DNA from 3 places in the Halomonas sp. IOP_14 genome. Region 2 is predicted to be linked to each of the others. Evidence: predicted binding sites of a transcription regulator. Region 2 holds the regulator's gene; each other region holds the start of a gene.
The links. The regulator LexA, encoded in region 2, represses DNA repair genes until DNA is damaged. The targets are predictions, from matches to a motif close to TACTGTNTANNTANACAGTA.
Positions count from the first base shown of each region.

Region 1: the regulator LexA is predicted to act here: its motif matches at 1,589-1,608, upstream of uvrD (DNA helicase II).
Region 3: the regulator LexA is predicted to act here: its motif matches at 3,145-3,164, upstream of K7H09_RS19355 (DUF1654 domain-containing protein).

Region 1 covers NZ_JAINWD010000007.1:72,793-79,344, reverse strand. The annotation lists gene uvrD (DNA helicase II) at 1-1,537, opposite strand, end outside; gene hexR (transcriptional regulator HexR) at 1,722-2,573, opposite strand; gene K7H09_RS07415 (PA3496 family putative envelope integrity protein) at 2,899-3,114, shown strand; gene K7H09_RS07410 (sodium-dependent transporter) at 3,204-4,547, opposite strand; gene K7H09_RS07405 (DUF72 domain-containing protein) at 4,703-5,557, opposite strand; gene K7H09_RS07400 (IclR family transcriptional regulator domain-containing protein) at 5,701-6,495, opposite strand.
Region 2 covers NZ_JAINWD010000015.1:38,141-44,692, reverse strand. The annotation lists gene moaC (cyclic pyranopterin monophosphate synthase MoaC) at 1-11, shown strand, start outside; gene moaE (molybdopterin synthase catalytic subunit MoaE) at 14-481, shown strand; gene K7H09_RS12800 (ribonuclease J) at 525-2,135, opposite strand; gene purU (formyltetrahydrofolate deformylase) at 2,366-3,220, shown strand; gene K7H09_RS12790 (energy-coupling factor ABC transporter permease) at 3,260-3,931, shown strand; gene lexA (transcriptional repressor LexA) at 3,940-4,620, opposite strand; gene K7H09_RS12780 (TetR/AcrR family transcriptional regulator) at 4,888-5,580, shown strand; gene K7H09_RS12775 (L,D-transpeptidase) at 5,558-6,094, shown strand; gene nagZ (beta-N-acetylhexosaminidase) at 6,158-6,552, shown strand, end outside.
Region 3 covers NZ_JAINWD010000037.1:23,587-30,138, reverse strand. The annotation lists gene K7H09_RS19380 (dihydrodipicolinate synthase family protein) at 1-494, shown strand, start outside; gene K7H09_RS19375 (2-hydroxyacid dehydrogenase) at 487-1,500, shown strand; tRNA gene K7H09_RS19370 (tRNA-OTHER) at 1,891-1,947, opposite strand; gene K7H09_RS19365 (hypothetical protein) at 2,056-2,241, shown strand; gene K7H09_RS19360 (hypothetical protein) at 2,309-2,713, shown strand; gene K7H09_RS19355 (DUF1654 domain-containing protein) at 3,181-3,411, shown strand; gene K7H09_RS19350 (LexA family protein) at 3,408-3,857, shown strand; gene K7H09_RS19345 (Y-family DNA polymerase) at 3,854-5,128, shown strand; gene K7H09_RS19340 (hypothetical protein) at 5,302-5,577, shown strand; gene K7H09_RS19335 (hypothetical protein) at 5,794-6,258, opposite strand; gene K7H09_RS19330 (hypothetical protein) at 6,258-6,552, opposite strand, start outside.

The DNA.
Region 1 (6,552 bases), on a different contig from region 2:
ACTCTTCCAGGTTCTCGACCCGCGCTTGGCCTTTCTCGCCGCGCTCACTTTTGTGATGCTCTATCAGGCCCGTGTGTATCGTGACGTGATCGATAATTTCATGCAGCGCCATGCCAGAGGCATCGTTATCGAGCTGCTCGATCAGGTTGGCGAAGGTTTGCACGGCATTGGCCGCGCGGCCTTTCAAGGTGCCGTCGTTAATCGCATCGTGGAGCGCTTGCCAGAGAGGGATACTTTGTTCCCGAGCGCGCAGGCGGACAATCTCGACCGTGCGCGTGCCGATGCCGCGGGTGGGTACGTTAATCACCCGCTCCAGCGAGGCATCGTCGTCGCGGTTGAGCATCAGGCGAAGGTAGGCCAGGGCATTCTTGATTTCCAGGCGCTCGTAGAAGCGGTGGCCGCCGTAAATACGGTAGGGCATGCCTTGGCGAATCAGCGTCTCTTCCAGCAGCCGCGACTGGGCGTTTGAGCGGTAAAGAATCGCGATATCCCAACGGTTAAAGCCTTCGTCAACCTTCTCCTTAATGGTATCGACGATATAGCGGGCTTCTTCCAGGTCGTTAAACCCGGCGTAAATTGAGATCGGCTCGCCTTCGATGCCGTCAGTCCACAGGTTTTTACCCATTCGCTCGCTGTTGTGGCTGATCAGCGTATTAGCGGCTTCCAGGATGGCGCTGGTGGAGCGATAGTTCTGTTCAAGCCGCACGGTGTGGGTTTGCGGAAACTCTTGCTCAAAGCGACTGATATTCTCCACCTTGGCACCGCGCCAGCCGTAGATCGACTGGTCGTCATCACCGACGGCGGTCATCGGCGTTTTCATACCGGTGAGCAGTTTTAGCCAGGCGTATTGCAGGGTATTGGTATCTTGAAACTCATCCACCAGGACGTGACCAAAGCGCTCCTGGTAGTGGTTTAACAGCGCCGGGTTGTCGCGTAGTAGCTCCAGGCTTCGCAGCAGCAGCTCGCCGAAATCGACCAGGCCGCCGCGCTCGCAGGTGAGCTGGTAGCGCTCGTAGAGCTCAACCATCTGGCCCATGTAGGCATCGCCATCCACATTGACCTGGTGCGGGCGCAGCCCCTCCTCTTTGCAGCCGGAGATAAAGTGCTGCACTTGGCGGGGTGGGAAGCGTTCATCGTCGATGGAGTAATCTTTCAGCAACCGTTTGACCAGGCGTAGCTGATCGTCAGAATCGATAATCTGGAAGTGTTGTGGCAGCTTGGCGTCCTGCCAATGGGTGCGCAGCAGGCGGTGGGCGATGGAGTGAAAGGTGCCTACCCACACATGGCGCATCGAGATGCTCAGCAGTGCCTCAAGGCGGGTGCGCATCTCTTTGGCGGCTTTATTGGTAAAGGTCACTGCCAGCAGGGCATAAGGGGACAGCCCTTCGGCCTGCATCAGCCAGGCGATGCGATGCACCAGCACGCGGGTTTTACCGGAGCCTGCGCCTGCGAGCACCAACAGATTACCTTGAGGGGCGCTCACTGCTTCGCGCTGGGCGGAGTTGAGCTGATCGAGAATCGCCGTGACGTCGTCCATAGTAGCCGCTGCCGGATCAAAAAATAGGCGGCTAGTCTAGCACAGCCAGCGAACTGGCTGTGTATACAGGTGTAGTGATTGCAGTTATTCGCAACTGCTACCTTTAAAAACTTTCTAACAGCGCCCTCGCGTAAGCCTGTCCTCGGCACCGAGGCTTATAGTTATGGCAGCGCTAAGAAGCTAATTATTCTTCTGGGAAACGCAGCGTATTCAGGCTCTTTTTAACTGCTTTGAGCTGTTCGGCGAGTTTCGGCCCGCGGGTTTTGGCCACTCCCACGGCGAGTACGTCAATCAGCACCAGATGGGCAATGCGCGAGCTAAGCGGGGTGTAGATTTCGGTGTCTTCATGGACATCGATATACAGCGGCAGGCTGACCTCTTCGGCGAGTGGCGAGCCGCTGGGGCACAGGCCAATGACTGTTGCACCCGCCTCGCGAGCCAGGCGTACGCTGGCGACTAGCGCTTTGGTACGGCCGGTTTGTGAAATTGCCACCACCACATCGCCATCGTTCAAGGTCACTGCCGACATATTCTGCATATGCGGGTCGGCGTAGGCAGAAGTGGAGATCTGCAGGCGAAAAAACTTGTGCTGGGCATCAAAGGCCACTGCGCCGGAAGCCCCAAAGCCATAGAACTCGACCCGGTTGGCCATCGCCAGGGCGTTTACCGCACGGCCCAGGGCATCGTTATCCAGCCGGTCACGAACCGAGAGCAGTGTACCTACGGTCGAGTCGAAGATGCTGTGGGAAAATTCAGCGACCGAGTCGCTGTCGTTCATGGAGAATTGCGCGAACTGACTGCCGCTGGCCAGCATTTGCGCCAGCTGTAGCTTGAAATCCTGAAAGCCATTGCACCCCAGCGCACGACAAAAGCGCACCACGGTAGGTTCGCTAACGGTGGCTTCGGTGGCCAGATCCACAATGCGCATGTGGATGACCTCTTCGGGGTTGCGCAGTACAAACCGCGCCACTTTTTGCTCGGAGCGTCGAAAGTGCTCCATGCGGCGTCTCATTTCATCGAACAGGGCGCGACTCACGTTCAGCTCCTTGGGTGCTCAACCAACAGGTAGTTAACAGTACGCCAATATACAGTCGTTTTAAACGACCGTTTCTGCCTATCTGCTCACTGTGATGCTTCGTATTGCTTCAATGCGATAAGGACAGTATGCCTCAATGAGCCCATAGGGCCACAAACTATTAGGCAGCGATCCAACAGCGTTTAAGGTCGTTAGTCAGTTTTTTTAAGATTGGTCATCATTTTGTCAAGTAGGTTATAGTAATAATTGAAGTGCCGCACTGCATCATCACAGTCGTCACGGATGCAGGTGGACGAAGGCATATTCATCTGGAGGAACGTCGATTATGAGAAACGTCGAACGAATCACCTCGGTTAAAAGCGAATTGCTCGACATCTTTATGAGTATGGAAGTCGATGAGCATGCCCAGCGCCAGCGCAGCGCTGCCCAACGCAGCTTAAGAGCGCGGCGGGGTATTGAGCTTCATCGTGAGTTTCAAAAGTTATCGCGGGATATCGCCCCCTTGCCTGATGAAGATCGGCAAGAGAGCGAATTGCACTAAGTTTTAGGGTGCCAAGAGGTTAGGGGCGCAACTATTATCTGCGCAGAACCACGCTGCCCTGCCGGTTAGCAGGGCCTTGGCGGCTCAGCTTAGATTAGCCCTGTTACGAACACGGCAATAACGCCAGCGGGCGCTACATAGCGCGCGATGATGTTCCATACGCTCTTGCCGGTCGCTGAAAGACCCAGTTCGTCTTCCACACTGCTGCGCTCCAGGCACCAAGCGGTGAATAGGATCGCACCCAGCCCCGTCAGCGGCAGCATTATTTTGCTGGTCAGCGTATCCAGCAGGTCAAACACGCCCAGTCCAAACAGCAGCGGTTCGCTCCACACGTTAAATGACAGCAGCGCTGCAATACCCAGTAACCAAGCACCCACACCGGCCACAACGGTAGCCATGACGCGGCCTAGCGGCGTGCGCTCTTCAATGAATTCCACCACGGGCTCAAGCAGTGAAATGGCCGATGTTAATGCCGCAAACGTCAGCAGCAGAAAGAACATCAAACCTAAAAGTAAACCACCATCAATATTGCCAAAGGCCAGTGGTAGGGTGACGAAAATCAGCCCTGGGCCCGAAGCGACATCCAGATTATTAGCAAACACGATCGGGAATATAGCTAAACCCGCGCCTAAAGCGATGACGGTATCCATGATGATGACCGTGCGGGCGGTTTGCAGCAGATCGATCTCTTTGTCCAAATAAGAGCCGTAAGCCATCATGATGCCCATACCCAGTGAGAGGGTGAAGAAGGCGTGGCCCAAGGCGGCTAGCACGGTTTCTGCTGTGAGCTTGCTCCAGTCCGGGTTGAACATATACGTCAACGCCTCGCCAAAGTGGCCGGTTGTCATGCCATAACCGATCAGCACGACCAGCAGTAGTGCGAGGACTGGCATCAGAATGCGTACAGCGCCTTCAAGGCCTTTGGTAACGCCGCGGGCGACAATCCCAATGACCAGCAGCATAAACACGGAGTGGCCCAGCAGCAGCAACCCAGGGTTACTCAACATGCCATTAAATAGCGCGCCAATGCCATCGGCATCTTGACCGCTAAAAGCACCGCTCACCGAGTTGACGGTGTAGTAGAGCGACCAGCCGCCAATCACGCTGTAAAACGATAAAATCAAGAAGGCCCCGACAATGCCGCTAATGCCCACGATGGCCCAGGCTTTGGGCTTTTTCGCCGTGCGCGCCAGTTCTGACATGGTGCTGGCGGGGTTCTTCTGGCCGCGCCGTCCCAATAGCCACTCAGAGACAAGAATGGGCAAGCCGATCAGCGCGATACAGAGCAAATACACAAATACGAAAGCAGCGCCGCCGCTTTCACCCACCATATACGGAAATTTCCAGATATTCCCTAGACCCACCGCCGAACCAGCGGCGGCCAGCACAAAGGTCATTCGCGATGACCACTGCGCATGCGCAAGCTTCGCCATACATCACCCATTAAGTCGATTGTTGTGTAAATCACTGCGTGTTGAACACGCTAGTTTTCGGAAAATTGCGCCATTGCCTGCGTACTTTTCCGAAAGTAAGCGCAATTTATCTGATCGACCGCAAGCATGCCAGTTAGCTGGCCTAAAAAGGTGGGTTAAAACAGTTGGCTTTGCTTTTCACCCGCAAAGGGGCCAAGAGCGGGTAATGGCGTCACTTCTCCTAGTGCGTTATAGAGTAAGCGGGCCATGTGGGGAGACTCGCGGTTATCCGCAGTATGCACAAATAAGAAAGGGGTTTTCCCCTGACTTATCCACAGCTTTAGGCGGGTTTTCCAGGCGGTGAAGTAGTCGTTATTAATTGTTTTGTCAATATGGCCAATAAAGCGAATGACAGGAAAATTTGCCGTGGAAAGCACGTGTAGCGGGAGTTTCGGCTTTTCTTGCTGGGCGTGGGCCAAGCCCAAATGGTCATTTGCCGGGGTTGAGAAGAGCGGGCGCACGTCGAGCATCACGCGGTTGGCCGAATAAGTTATCAACAGGCGGTTAAGGGCAATTTCGGCGGCCCCTTTGTGGAAAAACTCAGGATGGCGAACCTCGACCGCGCAAGGCAAATGGGTAGGCCAAGCGGCAAGTAGCGCTTCAAGCTGGGGAAGCTCTTGGGGGCCGAAATCTCGTGGTAGTTGCACCATGGTTGGGCCAAGGCGGTCGTGCAGAGGTTCTAGCGCCGCTAAAAATGCCCAGGCCTCCTCTAACCGCGTTAGCCGTTGATCGTGGGTTACGCTGGCAGGTAATTTAAAACAAAAGCGAAAGTGGGATGGTGCCTGGCGCGCCCAGGCAGCAATGGTGTCCGGTTTTGGGGTACCGCTATAAAAGGTAGTGTTGCCCTCAACGCTGGAAAACACCGCCGCGTAATCGCTTAGCAACTCAGTTTTGGCGTGGCGTGGATAAAGGTTGCCCAGCCAGTCTTGATTGGCCCACATAGGCAAGCCTAGATAAAGAGGAAGCGTCATGGGTGCCAGCCTACATCGACAAGATCAAGCGCTAATGTAACAGGTTAAGAGCCTTGCCCGTTAAGCGTGAATGGCGGCTCTAAAACGTCTATAGATGCGGCGCCAGTATGCCGTGGGTGAGCAGAGGCTGGCGCACTGGCGGGTTAGCAGCTAATGGTGGTGCGGATAAGACGCGCTTTTGATTGCAGCAGCGGCAAGTACTCTTTGAGCAGGGTGTCTAAATCGATACGTGCCGCATTGGTACTAATATTGATAGCCCCTAACAGTTTGCCATTCGCATCAAACGCCGGTACCGCCAGCGAGCGTAAGCCTGAATCCAGCTCTTGATCGGCAATGGCGTAGCCTTGCTGGCGGGCCTTGTGAATACACTTTTTTAGTTCGCTTTTAGAGGTAAAGGTTTTATCCGTATGGCGCTGTAGGGTTATTCGCTCTAAGTAGGCATCCAACTCAGCCTCTGACAGCTGGGCTAGCAGAACGCGCCCCATTGAGGTGTATGCGGCCGGTAAACGGGTTCCTATGGACAGAGTAATGGCCATCAAGCGGTGACGCGCCGCTGAGCGCGCAACATAAATGACATCGTCGCCATCAAGTACACCCAATGAGGATGACTCACCGCATTCGTTGGTGATCTCTTCCAAATACTGCTGAATAGCGCTGCGATAATTATTGGCGGACAAAAACGAGTAACCCAGTTGCAGTACTCGCGGCGCTAGCTCAAAGTAGCGCTGCTGTTTGCGCACATAGCCGAGTGCATGCAGGGTGAGCAGAAAGCGTCGGGCCTTGGCCCGGTTCATGCCTGTGCGTGCGGCCACTTCGCTAAGCGTCATCCTTGGGTGGCCCTCATCAAATGCTAAAATCACTTCCAGGCCACTCGCCAGCGCTGTCACGAAGTCGCGGTCATCGGGGGTTAACATTTCATCCTGAAGCTGCTCTTCCATTGGTGTCCACTCATCGGAATAGGCGTAAATTTTAAAGATCAATATAGCATATTGTTC
Region 2 (6,552 bases):
CAGGGGGGTGAGGGTGGATAATAAGCTGGATATTAAAGTAACGATTCAAGCAGCCCCGTTTCCAATGGACTACGGCTATGACGATGCCTTGGCGGGGCGTAGTGATATTGGCGCGGTGGTGTGTTTTACCGGCTTAGTGCGTGATTTTAATGAAACGCCGGACGTCACAGGGTTAACGCTGGAACACTATCCGGGAATGACCGAGCGTACGCTGACGGAGATTGGTGAACAGGCTTGGCAGCGCTGGTCGCTCCAAGCGGTGCGGATTATTCATCGTGTCGGTTACCTGGGGCCAGGCGATCCGATTGTGCGCGTACTCGTGGCCAGCGCACACCGGCGTGAGGCGTTCGAAGCCTGCGATTTTATTATGGATTATCTGAAAACCCAGGCGCCTTTCTGGAAGAAAGAGCACTCTGCCCAGGGCGAGTATTGGGTCAAAGAGCGTCACTCTGATCAACAAGATGCAGCGCGCTGGGAGTGAGACTGCCGCGTTGCTGCGCTTTTTTTCACAATAATGCGCAGCTCTAACGATTGGCGGCGTTGTCCAGGGGGATAGTCTCTGGCATTTCGGCGGCCATAATCTGTAGATGTACATCGGGCAGGTGCTGCATATGCTCCGCCAGCCACTGCACCATGCGAGGCTGTAATGCTTGGCGCAAGTCGGCAAGCGTCTCTGCTGCAATCTCCTCAAGCTGATCATCCAGCCAATCATTAAAGCTATCTTCATCCAGCGGGCTGGCCCCCGAGGCATCCAGCATCAAACGGCCAATACGCGCCCATCCAGTGTCAGTGGCCGTCACCGGCAGCGCTAAGTATAAGCTGCCGCGACGGGCCTTGTTGGCGTCGTGCACCTCAAGGCCAGGGTGGGGCACCACGCTGTTTTGACTGACTATGCAGGGCGGCTGCGGATAGCGCGACTCACAGCGCAGCCCGTGACTGTCAAAGCAAATTAGATCGCCGTTCACCGGCGTCAATGGAGCGCTAATGCCTAGCTGTTTGGCAATAGTCTGATGAGCCTGTTGGTGGCGGGCTTCGCCATGCACCGGTATGAGATGTTTTGGCCTGACCCACTGATACAGCTTGATCAGTTCATCCTGAGCGGGGTGCCCGGTAGCGTGCAGTTCAGGGTGGTTGAACTCGTCGTAGAGGTTGACACCTAAGTGCGCCAAACGCTTTTTAAGCTGTTCAATGGGGCGCTCATTGCCAGGAATGGCTTTAGCCGAAAAAATAACGTTATCGCCCGGCTGAAGATCCACAAAAGGGTGGCGACCCTGGGCGAGGCGCTGTAGCGCAGCTCGGGGCTCACCCTGGCTACCGGTGGCGATAATCACCACTTCATCCGGGGGAAGATAGCCTAAGTCATGATTGGGCACCAAAGGCGGTAAATCATCCATATAGCCGAGCCCCCGGGCAACGCTGACCATGCGCTCCATTGAACGGCCCATCAAGCTAATGCGTCGGCCACACTTCTGAGCGGCGCGCCCTATCGCTAACACCCGGGCAAGGTTACTGGCAAAGCAGGAGACCACCACCCGGCCCTGGCAGTTGCTGAGGGTTTTTGTCAGGGCGCGGGCGACGTCCCCCTCGCTGCCGGAGTGCCCGGGCATGGGGGCGTTAGTGGAATCGCCCACTACCAAGTCAACCGGGGCAAGCGCCTTGAAGAGGGCTGCACTGATCGGCGTGCCGATAATCGGTTCAGGGTCGAGTTTCCAGTCGCCGGTATGTAAAACGCGATAGCCACCGGCCATCATTATTAGCGCACAGCTTTCGGGAATGGAGTGGGTTAAAAGTAAATAGCGCAGCGTGAATGGCCCGCTCTCTAGGGCCTCGCCAGGTTCAATGACATGGATAGCCGCACCGCTAAGCTGATGCTCGGCAAATTTTAGCCGCAACAGGCCTGCCGCCAGCGGGGTGGCGTAAATGGGGCAGTTCCACATCGGCCATAGCCAGGCTGCGGCACCAATGTGGTCTTCGTGACCATGGGTGATAAATAGCGCTTTGGGCACGATCCCTAGTGCTTTCGGCGTATCAAGATTGGGTACCTGCAGCGGCGAGTTGGGAAGATCCTGGCGGATCATCATGCCGCAGTCCACGGCTATCCAGTGATCGTCATAGCCGTATAGCGTTAGATTCATTCCAATCTCACCGCATCCCCCCAGCGGCAAAATGCGCAGCGGTGGACGACGACGGGGACGAATTTGAACGCGTGGTGAATGCATCTGTTATGAAAAACCTAAAAAGTAGTGTCTTAACTATACGGGAAGGCAGGGGCAGCTAACAATCATCCACGGCCTTCCGATACACTATGCGACCTAAGCCGCTGGTTTGTCATAATTAACTTAGCAATAGGTCAAGAGTAGCTCACATGTCTCATTATTATCGTTTAGTAGTTTCCTGTCCTGACCGGGTGGGTATTGTTGCACGGGTATCGAGCTTTATTGCCCAGCAGGGCGGCTCCATTACCGAAGCTAGCCAGCACTCCGATTTAGAAACCGGCTGCTTTTTTATGCGCTACGAAATTCTGGCGGATTCGGTAGGTATGTCGGCGGAAGCGCTGAGCGCGGCATTTGAACCGATAGCCAGCGAATTCAATATGCAGTGGTCGCTGGTGGATACCCAGCAGCGTAGGCGCGTCGTGCTGATGGTGTCGCGGGAGTCACATTGCTTGGTAGATCTACTTTACCGCTGGCAGGCGGGGGAACTGGATTGCGACATTGTCGGGGTTATCTCCAACCATGATGATATGCGTTCGCTGACGGAGTGGTACGGTATTCCTTATCACCATGTACCGGTCGACCCCGACGATAAGCAAGCATCGTTTGCCAAGGTTCAGGCCGAAATCGACAGTGCCCGCGCCGACTGCGTGGTGCTGGCGCGCTATATGCAAATACTGCCCCCTGAGCTGTGCGCGCGCTATGCGGGGCGAGTGATCAATATTCACCACAGCTTTTTGCCCTCTTTTGCCGGGGCTAAGCCCTACCACCAGGCCTACCAGCGGGGGGTTAAGCTGATTGGCGCTACCTGCCACTATGTGACCGAGGAACTCGACGCAGGCCCCATCATCGAACAGGATATCCATCGCGTTAGCCACTGTCATACGCCTACTGATCTAGTCCGCTTTGGTCGTGATGTGGAGAAAGCCGTGCTCGCTCGCGGTTTGCGTTGGCACTTAGAGGATCGTGTGTTGGTGCATGGCAACAAGACAGTGGTATTTAGCTAAGTACTCTATAATGCCCGCCCATCAACCTGAGAGGCCGCCATGTCATTTGCGCAAAGTGTATTAGCGCCCTGGGCGCTGCTGCTCACCTGGCTACTCTCGTTAGCAGTGATCGCATGGGCGCTTTGGGGGCGGCCCTGGCAGGTGTTGATAGCGGATTCAGCGCTTCAGCACCGCTGGCTGGGTGCTACGCTGGCGGTGATGCTGATGTGGCAGCTTCGTGCCCAGGCTGTTGATTGGCTAACGCTACACCTTGTTTTTACAGTATTGATGACACTCGTTTTTAAAGCGCCATTAGCGCTGATTAGCAACGTGCTGATCAACATTGCCATGGTGGTGATTGGCCGCAATGAGTGGATGTTGCTGGGGGCAAATGTGCTGGTTACCGGGATCGTCCCGGCGGCCGTTATTGGCACGGTATGGCGGCTGGTAGATCGCCGCCTGCCGGATAACTTGATGGTATTTCTGTTTGCCTGCGGCTTTTTTGGCGCGGCGCTGGCAACGCTGGGAGGAGGCTTGGCGGCGGTAGTGCTGATTATCGTCGCGGGTACAGACCCTGAGGCGATCTATCTCGCCCAGGAGTATGCGCGTTTTTTACCACTGCTAATGCCTTCAGAGGCATTTATTACTGGCATGCTGCTGAGCATCCTGCTGGTCTATCACCCAAACTGGGTGGCCACCTTCAATGACCACCGCTATATCGACCTGCAGTAGCGGATTTATTAGCCGAGTGCCTGGCCGTTGCCACCACGAATTACGCCGACTCCAACGCCTTCAATATCGAGCGCTTGAGAGCGCAGGTCGATTTCAATGGGCGCAAAATCAGGGTTCTCTGCAAACAGCGTCACTTGATGCCCCTGGCGTTTGAAGCGTTTAACCGTTACTTCATCGTCCAGGCGGGCAACCACGATCTGGCCATCGCGAACCCGGTCAGTGCGATGAACCGCCAGTAAATCACCTTCCAAAATGCCAATATCCTTCATGGAAAGGCCGCGTACGCGCAGCAGATAGTCAGCTTTGGGAGTGAAGTACTCGGCCGGTAGCGGGCAGTAGCGATCAATATGTTCGGCGGCCAAAATGGGGCTGCCGGCAGCTACTTCCCCGATCACAGGCAGGCCAGTGGGTGGGGCTTCCACGTTGGTTGTGGGTAAGGCGGGGACTGCGCTATCCAGGACTTCTTGAGGTTCCTGGTTGGGCAGGCGGATGCCGCGAGAGGTGTTGCGGATAATGCGAATAACGCCTTTGCGTTCCAGCGCGCGCAGGTGCTCTTCAGCCGCATTGGGTGAGCGGAAGCCAAGTGCTTTGGCAATCTCGGCGCGGGTAGGAGGGTAGCCAAATTCGCCCATGGTCTTAACGATAAAATCAAACACGTGCTGTTGGCGAGCGGTTAGCGGACGCGACATACCAGACTCCATAAATAGTGAATAGACAGTAACAAGTTAAATGTCGACTTAATCAATAAGTGTTTAAGTATACAGTATGTTCCTCTGTCCAGTATATGGCTTGTCAGTGCCTATTGCCGATGTCTATGCAATTTTTCTAATCGTTTGAAACTAAGTTTCTGCTTATTTAATACGTCACATTTTGTCAATAAATCAAGCGTTGAGCCCGCCTACGTTATGGCATAGTATTTTGCTATGTTTTAAACACCTGTTTCCCTGGAGAGCGACATGGCTCAATCTGATACGGTGACCCGTATACTCGACACCGCCGAGGTGCTGTTTGCAGAGCGGGGTTTTGCTGAAACTTCGCTGCGCAACATCACTAGCAAAGCGCGGGTTAACTTAGCCGCTGTTAATTACCATTTTGGTTCCAAAAAAGCCTTGATTCAGGCCGTTTTTGCCCGCTACCTGGATCCGTTTAGTCAGCGCTTTCATACTGCGCTAGATGAGCTCGAGGGCCAACACGCCGGGCGCGTTATCCCGCTGGAAACACTGCTCGAGACCATGGCAACTACCGTTCTCGCGGTGCCCGCCGAGCGCAATAGTTTGAAAGTGTTTATGCGCCTGCTGGGTCTTGCCTACAGTCAAGCACAGGGACATCTAAGACGTTATATCCAGGAAGAGTATGGCGATGTGTTTACACGCTTCACCGAGCTTGTGCGCAAAGCAACGCCGGATCTGCCTGACGCCGAGCGTTTTTGGCGGCTACACTTTGTGCTCGGCACGGTAATCTTTACCCTGTCTGGCCTTGATGCGCTACGCGATATCGCGGAGAAGGATTACCACGAGCAGGTCTCTGTGCGTGATTTGGTCAGGCGATTGCTCCCGGTAGTGGTGGCTGCTATGAATGCGCCGTTACCCATAGCCCTTGACGGTGCCAAGCCAGAAGAAGGAAAACATGCGAACTCCTACGCTAGCTGAGCTACCTCCAACGGAACATATCTGGCTGGAGATTGATACTACCGAACAGTTGCTGCGCTGTTGGCGAGGGCCAAAAGTGCTCCATGAGTGTTCTATTTCATCCGGTGCTGCCGGAAGCGGGGAGCGCAATGGCAGTGGTAAAACCCCCCGCGGGTGGCACTATGTGCGCGCGGCCATTGGCGGAGATATGCCCGAAAATGCGGTGTTTCGAGGTCGCCGCTGGACGGGCGAGACATTTTCGCCCGAACTCGCCGAAGAGCATCCAGAGCGTGACTGGATTCTGACCCGCATACTGTGGCTGTGTGGCTTGGAAAAGGGCGTGAACCGCGGTGGTCAGGTTGACTCGCAACGGCGCTATATTTACCTGCACGGGACGCCGCCTGACGAGCCCATGGGCGTTGCTGCGTCCCACGGCTGTATTCGTTTACGCAATCCTGATCTGCTCTATATCTTTTCGTTAGCGTTGCCGGGTACCCCTGTTTGGTTGCACGGTGGCCGCCAGTCCTTTGATTGATCAGATTTTGACACCGCTAGACGATCGTCTAGAATCATCGCCCCTTTTCATGGACCTATCACGATGACTCAACCGTTAGGCCCGGTCATGCTTGACCTTGAAGGCCCAAAATTGACGGCTGCAGAAAAACGCTTGCTTCTAGAACCGACGGTAGGGGGCGTAATTTTGTTTGCCCGCAACGTTGAAAATGGCTATCAGGTTCGCAAGCTCTGCAGCGATATTCGCCGTGTGCGTGCTGATTTACTGCTTGCCGTGGATCAAGAAGGCGGTCGCGTTCAGCGCATAAAAGAGGGGTTAACACGCCTGCCTGCCATGGCGCGTATCGGCGAGTGTTACCGCGCTGCCCAGGGAGAGGGGCTGGCGTTAGCTAAAGATGCCGGCTGGTTGTTAGGGATGGAGATGGCTGCCTGCGGTCTGGATCTGAGCTTCGCCCCGGTACTTGATGTGGAGAGCGGTCT
Region 3 (6,552 bases), on a different contig from region 2:
ATGTCCCGCTCTCGTTTGAACTGATCGAGCGTTTACGTGACGCCTTCCCGGGCATTATTGCTGGCATTAAGGACAGCGGCGGAGACTGGGCACACACCAAAGGGTTAACCGAGCGCTTTGCTGGGCAAGACTTTGCTGTGTATGCCGGCAGCGAGCGGTTTTTGCTTGATACCCTACGAGCAGGCGGTGCTGGCTGTATCAGTGCCACTGCCAATGTCAATCCGTCGGCCATCGTTGAGTTGGCAAGGCATTGGCAGGAGGACGATGCCGACGAGCGTCAGCAGAGCCTGAATGCTATACGCGACTTGTTTGAAAAGTACCCACTGATTCCTGGCATGAAGGCAGCGACAGCTTACTTTTCGGACAATGACGATTGGAGGCGTGTGCGTCCACCTTTAGTAGAGCTGGAGGAGCAGCATGTGTCTGAACTCGTGTCTTCGCTTAAAGCGACAGGATTCCAGATGGAAGGCGTAGGTGAGGCGAGCCATGGATGAACAAACGAAATCTTGGCGTATTGTAGCTGTACGACGGCTCAGTGAAGCCCAGCTTGAGGCACTTTCCGAGGTTGCCGAGGTCGACTATTTCGAGGACGTGGACGAATCAAACCGTGCTGATTTCATGGCAGCGCTTTCCAGAGCTCATGGCCTAATCGGCGGTAAGCTAGAACTCAATGAGGCAATGCTAGCCGAGGCGCCTGCGCTTCAAGTGGTATCCACCATTTCAGTGGGCTCTGACCACCTGCCCCTTAAGGCACTGAATCAACGCCGCATTCTACTCTGCAATACGCCAGATGTGCTTACCGAAACCACTGCCGACACAGCATTTATGCTAATCATGGCGACCCAGCGGCGGCTAGTCGTACTGTCCAACCTTGTCCGCGATGGCGGCTGGCGAACACATATCGGTCACGAATACTTCGGTATTGATGTACACGGCAAAACCCTAGGCATCGTGGGTGCTGGTCGCATTGGTGCGGCGATTGCACGACGGGGAGCGTTGGGTTTTGGTATGCCCATTCTCTATACCGCCGCCTCATCCAAGCCTGCGCTTGAGCAGCAGTTAGGGGCGAAAAGGCGTGAGCTGAATGACCTGTTAGCTGAAGCAGATATCGTCTGCCTCAGCGTGCCCTATAACAGCGATACACATCACTTAATTGACGCAGATGCTCTAGCACGGATGAAAACGACGGCTGCCCTAATCAATATAGCGAGAGGTAAAGTGGTCGACGAGCCAGCACTGATCGAGGCACTCCACTCCGGCGGAATCCGTGCAGCTGGGCTTGACGTGTTCGTAGAGGAACCGCTTCCACCCGATTCGCCACTGGCGGCCATGGACAATGTAGTGACGACTCCACACATTGGCTCGGCGACCCATGAAACACGTGAGGCCATGGCACAGTTGGCAGTCGATAATCTGCTGGGCACGCTGATCGGCAGCGGCCCGCTTACCGCGGTTAATGAGCATGTCTGGCGACGGGCTGATGCTATTGAGGAAACATAATGCCTCGCCGCCTACAACACATCTTGTGTCTTGATGATTTCGAGCGGGCCACTCAGCGGCATTTAGTCCCGGCCGGTTTGTCGCGGTGGGGAGCGTCCTTGAACTGCCCGAGAACGCCCACCATTGTGACGATGACAGCACACCGCGCTGAAGGTCTTCGGTGAAGCGGTCAGCGAGGAGCTGCATGTGGTGCCCGCCCGGATCGTCATGTGCGGCGTCAAGATCGCCCCAGCGCCCGCCAAGCATGAGGTTGCTGTGACATCTCCAAATACGATGATGGCGTGACATCCAGAAACTCCGGACAAGTGTCACCTATATGCCACTTATAAAACGCTAACAAACAAAAACGGCCACTGTAGCAATTAGCTAAGTGACCGTTTTATATGTTCTTGGTCGGAGCGACAGGATTCGAACCTGCGACCTTTGCAACCCCATTTTCACGCTCCACCTCCATTAAATTATTGATTTTTAATGGGTAACACCTATTCTTAGCGCCAGCCAATACGGCTAAATCGTTCTATAAATATCAACAAGTTACACGGATGTTTTCAGTCAATGAAGAAGCTTTTTGCAATTGTTGTGGCCAGCATGTTGCTAGTCACAGTCTCCGCTGTTGTAGCCTCCCCACCCTCCTCCTTCAATGCCGATAAACGCATTGCTGAGCAGCAGATTTACCACGACCAAAATGAGTCGTTCTCTACTGCGGCTGTACGTTTGATTTTGGTGCTGGGCCAAATCTAGAGAGCTGTGGCTATGAGATCCGCAAACAGCCTGCACGGGCAAGCCGAATAGAGTCGGATGGAGTGCCATGCGAGTCGCATTTGCCGTTAAGATAGGCTCAAAATTAGCTAAAGCAAGGATCAAGATGACAATGAAGAGAGTACGCTCAAGCAAGGCAGCCTTCATTTTAGTAGTCGGATTTATCTCTATCTTTACTGCTCAAACTGCAAGCTCTGAAGACAATTTGACACCTGTTGCGTGTCAATTTGAGCACCTTCCTTTAATGCTGATAATCAGCAGAGACGGCATGGGTGGCCAAAACAACACTCTTCAGATTGGGGACAATGAACCGGTTCAGCTGTTCATAGGATCAAGTTTGATGAATGCAGAGTTCCAAGGGCAAAGCTATGTGTTTTCACTTAGAATTCCAGCAAATGTAACAGTGGATTCCTTAACCTATCACGGTACCTGCATTAGCTCACCACGCCGGTGATAGTGAGAAGTAAGGTGATTTTTTATGAAAAAGCAGATTTTGAACCCGCGCAGCTACATTTTACTTTTAAAGTCACGCGGGTTCTGCGACCAGTTGATAGCTACGTCGAATTAATTAGCTTCCTCGGCCTGTCCCTATGCTGGCTTGCTGCCCTTCGTGCCCACAGGCCAATGTTCAATCAGCCCAGCATCGATAGCTCAGCAGCACTCCCCCCCGGGTTAGGTGGCAGTTGCACAACCCATGCTTCCATCATCACGTTCAGCGTAGATCCCTGCACAATACAACAGCGCCCTGTCAGCTCTGCACACGTGGGGTTCTGAGGCATCGTCCACACATGCTTGAATCGTCGTCGCTAACCTGAGCTTCGCAGCCCGCCCCATATTATCAACGCTTGCAGTCAACGATGGTCATCGCTTATCGTCTGCCTCAAATACTGTATATATAGCCAGTTATTTAAGGAGACGCTGATGTCAAAATCATACGAGCAGCTAGTCAAGCGGGTTCAGAAAGAAATCGGCAGCCCAGGAGCGCAGTCAAAGCACTGTGCCGAGCTCCAACGCCGAGGAGATGAGAGCCCCGAAGATTGGGCACAAATGCTTGCTGACCTGGGCACCGTCGAGAACGTGACGCTTACCCCCATTGACGACGACGCTGAGCATATACGTATCACATGGAATCCCGAGGAGAGCATGGCATGAGTATGCATCTCTCGGTACTAGGACGCGTAGATACCACCTACCCTCCGCTTAAATTGCCTCTAGCCGCTGGCGAGGTACGCACCGGCTTTCCCAGCCCGGCAGATGACTATCTTGAGGCTGAGCTGGATCTTGTCGATCACCTGGTTCAGCACCCCAGCGCGACCTACTACCTTCGCGCCAAGGGCACTTCAATGACCGGTGTAGGGATCTACGATGGAGATCTCTTGATTGTCGATCGCTCTCTCGAGCCTAAATTGGGTCACATCGTGATTATGAGTGTTGATGGTGAGCTCACGTGTAAAAAACTCGGCTCGATCGGCAACCGCCCTTACCTCTTTGCCGCTAATCCAGAGTTCCGACCAATCCCATTAGACGGAAAAGAATGCCAGGTGTGGGGAGTCGTCACGCATAACATCCACTCACTGGCCCCTGGGTTCTCGGTATGATCGCCCTGGTCGACTGTAATAATTTCTACGTTAGCTGCGAACGCGTATTCAATCCCAAGCTGGAAGGCAAGCCGGTTGGTGTGATGTCGAATAACGATGGCTGCGTCGTTGCCAGGTCAACTGAGATTAAGCAGTTAGGCGTGGCCATGGGCATGCCCGCACATCAGATCGATCCTGACATTCGTCGCCAGTGCATTCTCCTATCCAGTAATTACGCGCTGTACGGCGATATGAGCCGCCGCGTCACCGACGTTCTCAGCCAGCACACACCGCACGTTGATGTGTATAGCATTGATGAATCGTTTTTATCGTTCGAGGGATTCGCGCCAGATACGCTTGAGGAGCGGTGCCAGGCAATGCGACGTCAAGTGCGTCGGGATACCGGCATTCCGGTTAGCGTTGGACTGAGTACCAGCAAAACGCTCGCCAAAATCGCCAATCACCGAGCCAAAAAAGAGAAAGGGTTCGATGGCGTGGCCATCATGCGGCCGAACAGCGATGACACACGTGCTTTCCTCGAGCAGCTGCCGGTTACTGAGATCTGGGGCGTGGCGGGTCGAAGTGCTGTTCGCCTGCGTACCCTAGGCATAGAAACGGCCTGGCAGTTGCGTGAATCATCTCCTAAGCACTTGCGAAAGCACTTCTCGGTAGTCATGGAGCGCATCATTTGGGAGCTACGCGGCGTTGACTGTATCCCGCTTGATGATATGACTCAGCCGAAACAACAGATCATGGTCAGCCGCAGCTTTGGGCGCCTCACCAACAATAAAATAGATTTGCACGAAGCAATCCGCGTGCACACCTCCCGGGCAGGTGAAAAATTGCGCAAGCAGAAAAGTTTAGCTCAGGCGATTATGGTGTTCGTGCGTACCAATCGATTTCGCAGTGATCTACCTAGCTACAGTAAAAGCCTAGTGGTGCCACTGCCCCACCCGACTGACGATAGCCGTGAACTGGTCAAGGCCGCGATGGCTGGATTAGAAAGAATATTCAAGGAAGGGATCCGGTACCAGAAATGCGGCATGATGTTGTTGGATCTCTGCGATCACAATAATGAGCAGTTGGGCCTGCTCGCTGAACCCATCAGCGATGAGAAACGAGCCAGGAATGAAAGGCTGATGGCCACGATGGACAAGCTCAACAGAGAGCACGGCAAAAACACGGTGCGGTTGGGAATGCCTAGGACAGTTAATGCTTGGGAATTACGTTGCGAGCATCGCACGCCTAGGTATACAACAAAGTGGGAAGAACTGGCAGTTGTTCACACGTAAAGATCCATGCCTGAGAGGTCTCGTCTTCTTCTGACTTGGTCAATCAACTAAATATTTTGCAGACGTAATTCAACACACTGGCATTAAAAAGTACGATGCGGCCGTTGATCCCGCACGCTATGCTCTTGGATGTAACATCAGCTTAATAGGCCGGCAAGGCTGAGGGGAAGGCGATGTCAAGAACGATAGCAGTGCAGAATGCCGATGGTTTCGATGATTATGTAGTTGCCGAAATCAGGCCGGTGCACCATCGGCCTTCATCCGGAAAGGACGCCGATTTTGCCAGCACTGTTAGCTTTTATCTTTCTACTGGACAAGTGCTTAATCATGTATCAGCAGAGCGCTTCGAAAACCCAATGACCGAAGAATCCTACTACGCAGTGAATGATGAGGACATCGAGTGGCTGCTCAGTTTACAGCCGATAGGTTCTGGTACAAATGGGGGATGAGTGCCGTCCATGGCTTTCCTGAATCCTTATCTGCACTTAACCTTCCTTGGCGTGACGCATTCGTCATGCTATTAGCGGCGTCCCTGGCGTCACACTTTCACAGTAGCAGCGTTTCCGCACCGCTTATGTAAGAGATCGCTGACTTTTTTGTAAGAGATCTCTTACAACAGGCACAAAAAACCGCCTCAAGGCGGTGGGGTGTTGCATGGACGGGGCTTAGGCCTCAATCAACAATGCGTGCACAAACAGCTCGTCTATCTGCTCGTCAGTCAGTTCAAGCGCTGCCGCTATCTCTAATACCGTTGGGCTCAACCGCCGAAACTCGGTAGCCATCTGCCAAGCCCTGCGAGTTTTCGGGAGTGTAGCGGGGTCGGCAATGATAGTTTCGACCTGCTCGATGTAGCCAAAATCATCAAGCGCTTGGTGCGCCTGAAATGCGCTGACAGTAGCAGTCTCCCGAAAAACACGAAGCTCCAATTCTTCACTGGACTCACCGGTGTAAGCAGCGATAGTGGTGGCACCTTCTTCGGCATCCGCTAGAATCAGAGCGTACAACTCCCGGCCAAATTCCTCTCCATCATCTGGGCGGGCAGTGAAGGGAATCCAGCCGTACTTTGCGTGCTTTACTTCGCAGTTAATCTCTTCGTTGTTGCGGGTATAGCTTGGGTTTTGGTATTCCATTAAGAAATCCTCTGCCAAAGAGTGGTGTTTGATATTTGCTCGCCCTCTGCCCTGCCCATGCACATCCAAGTTCCCGATAATCGCAAGCTTGAAATAACAAAAGCGCCGTTATTTTGAGCCGTAAAAACCGGGCAAAGCTCGCTTCCGGGAACTGTGGCGCCGCGAAGCTTCTGCGCATTGATCATGTACTGAGCCAGAGCGTAACTACCTACAGCATCAAAGCCGCTTGCAGGGGCGTAAGCACCATCAATGCCTAGCGCCGACTTCACCTGCGCAGGTGTGGAAGGGCGCATG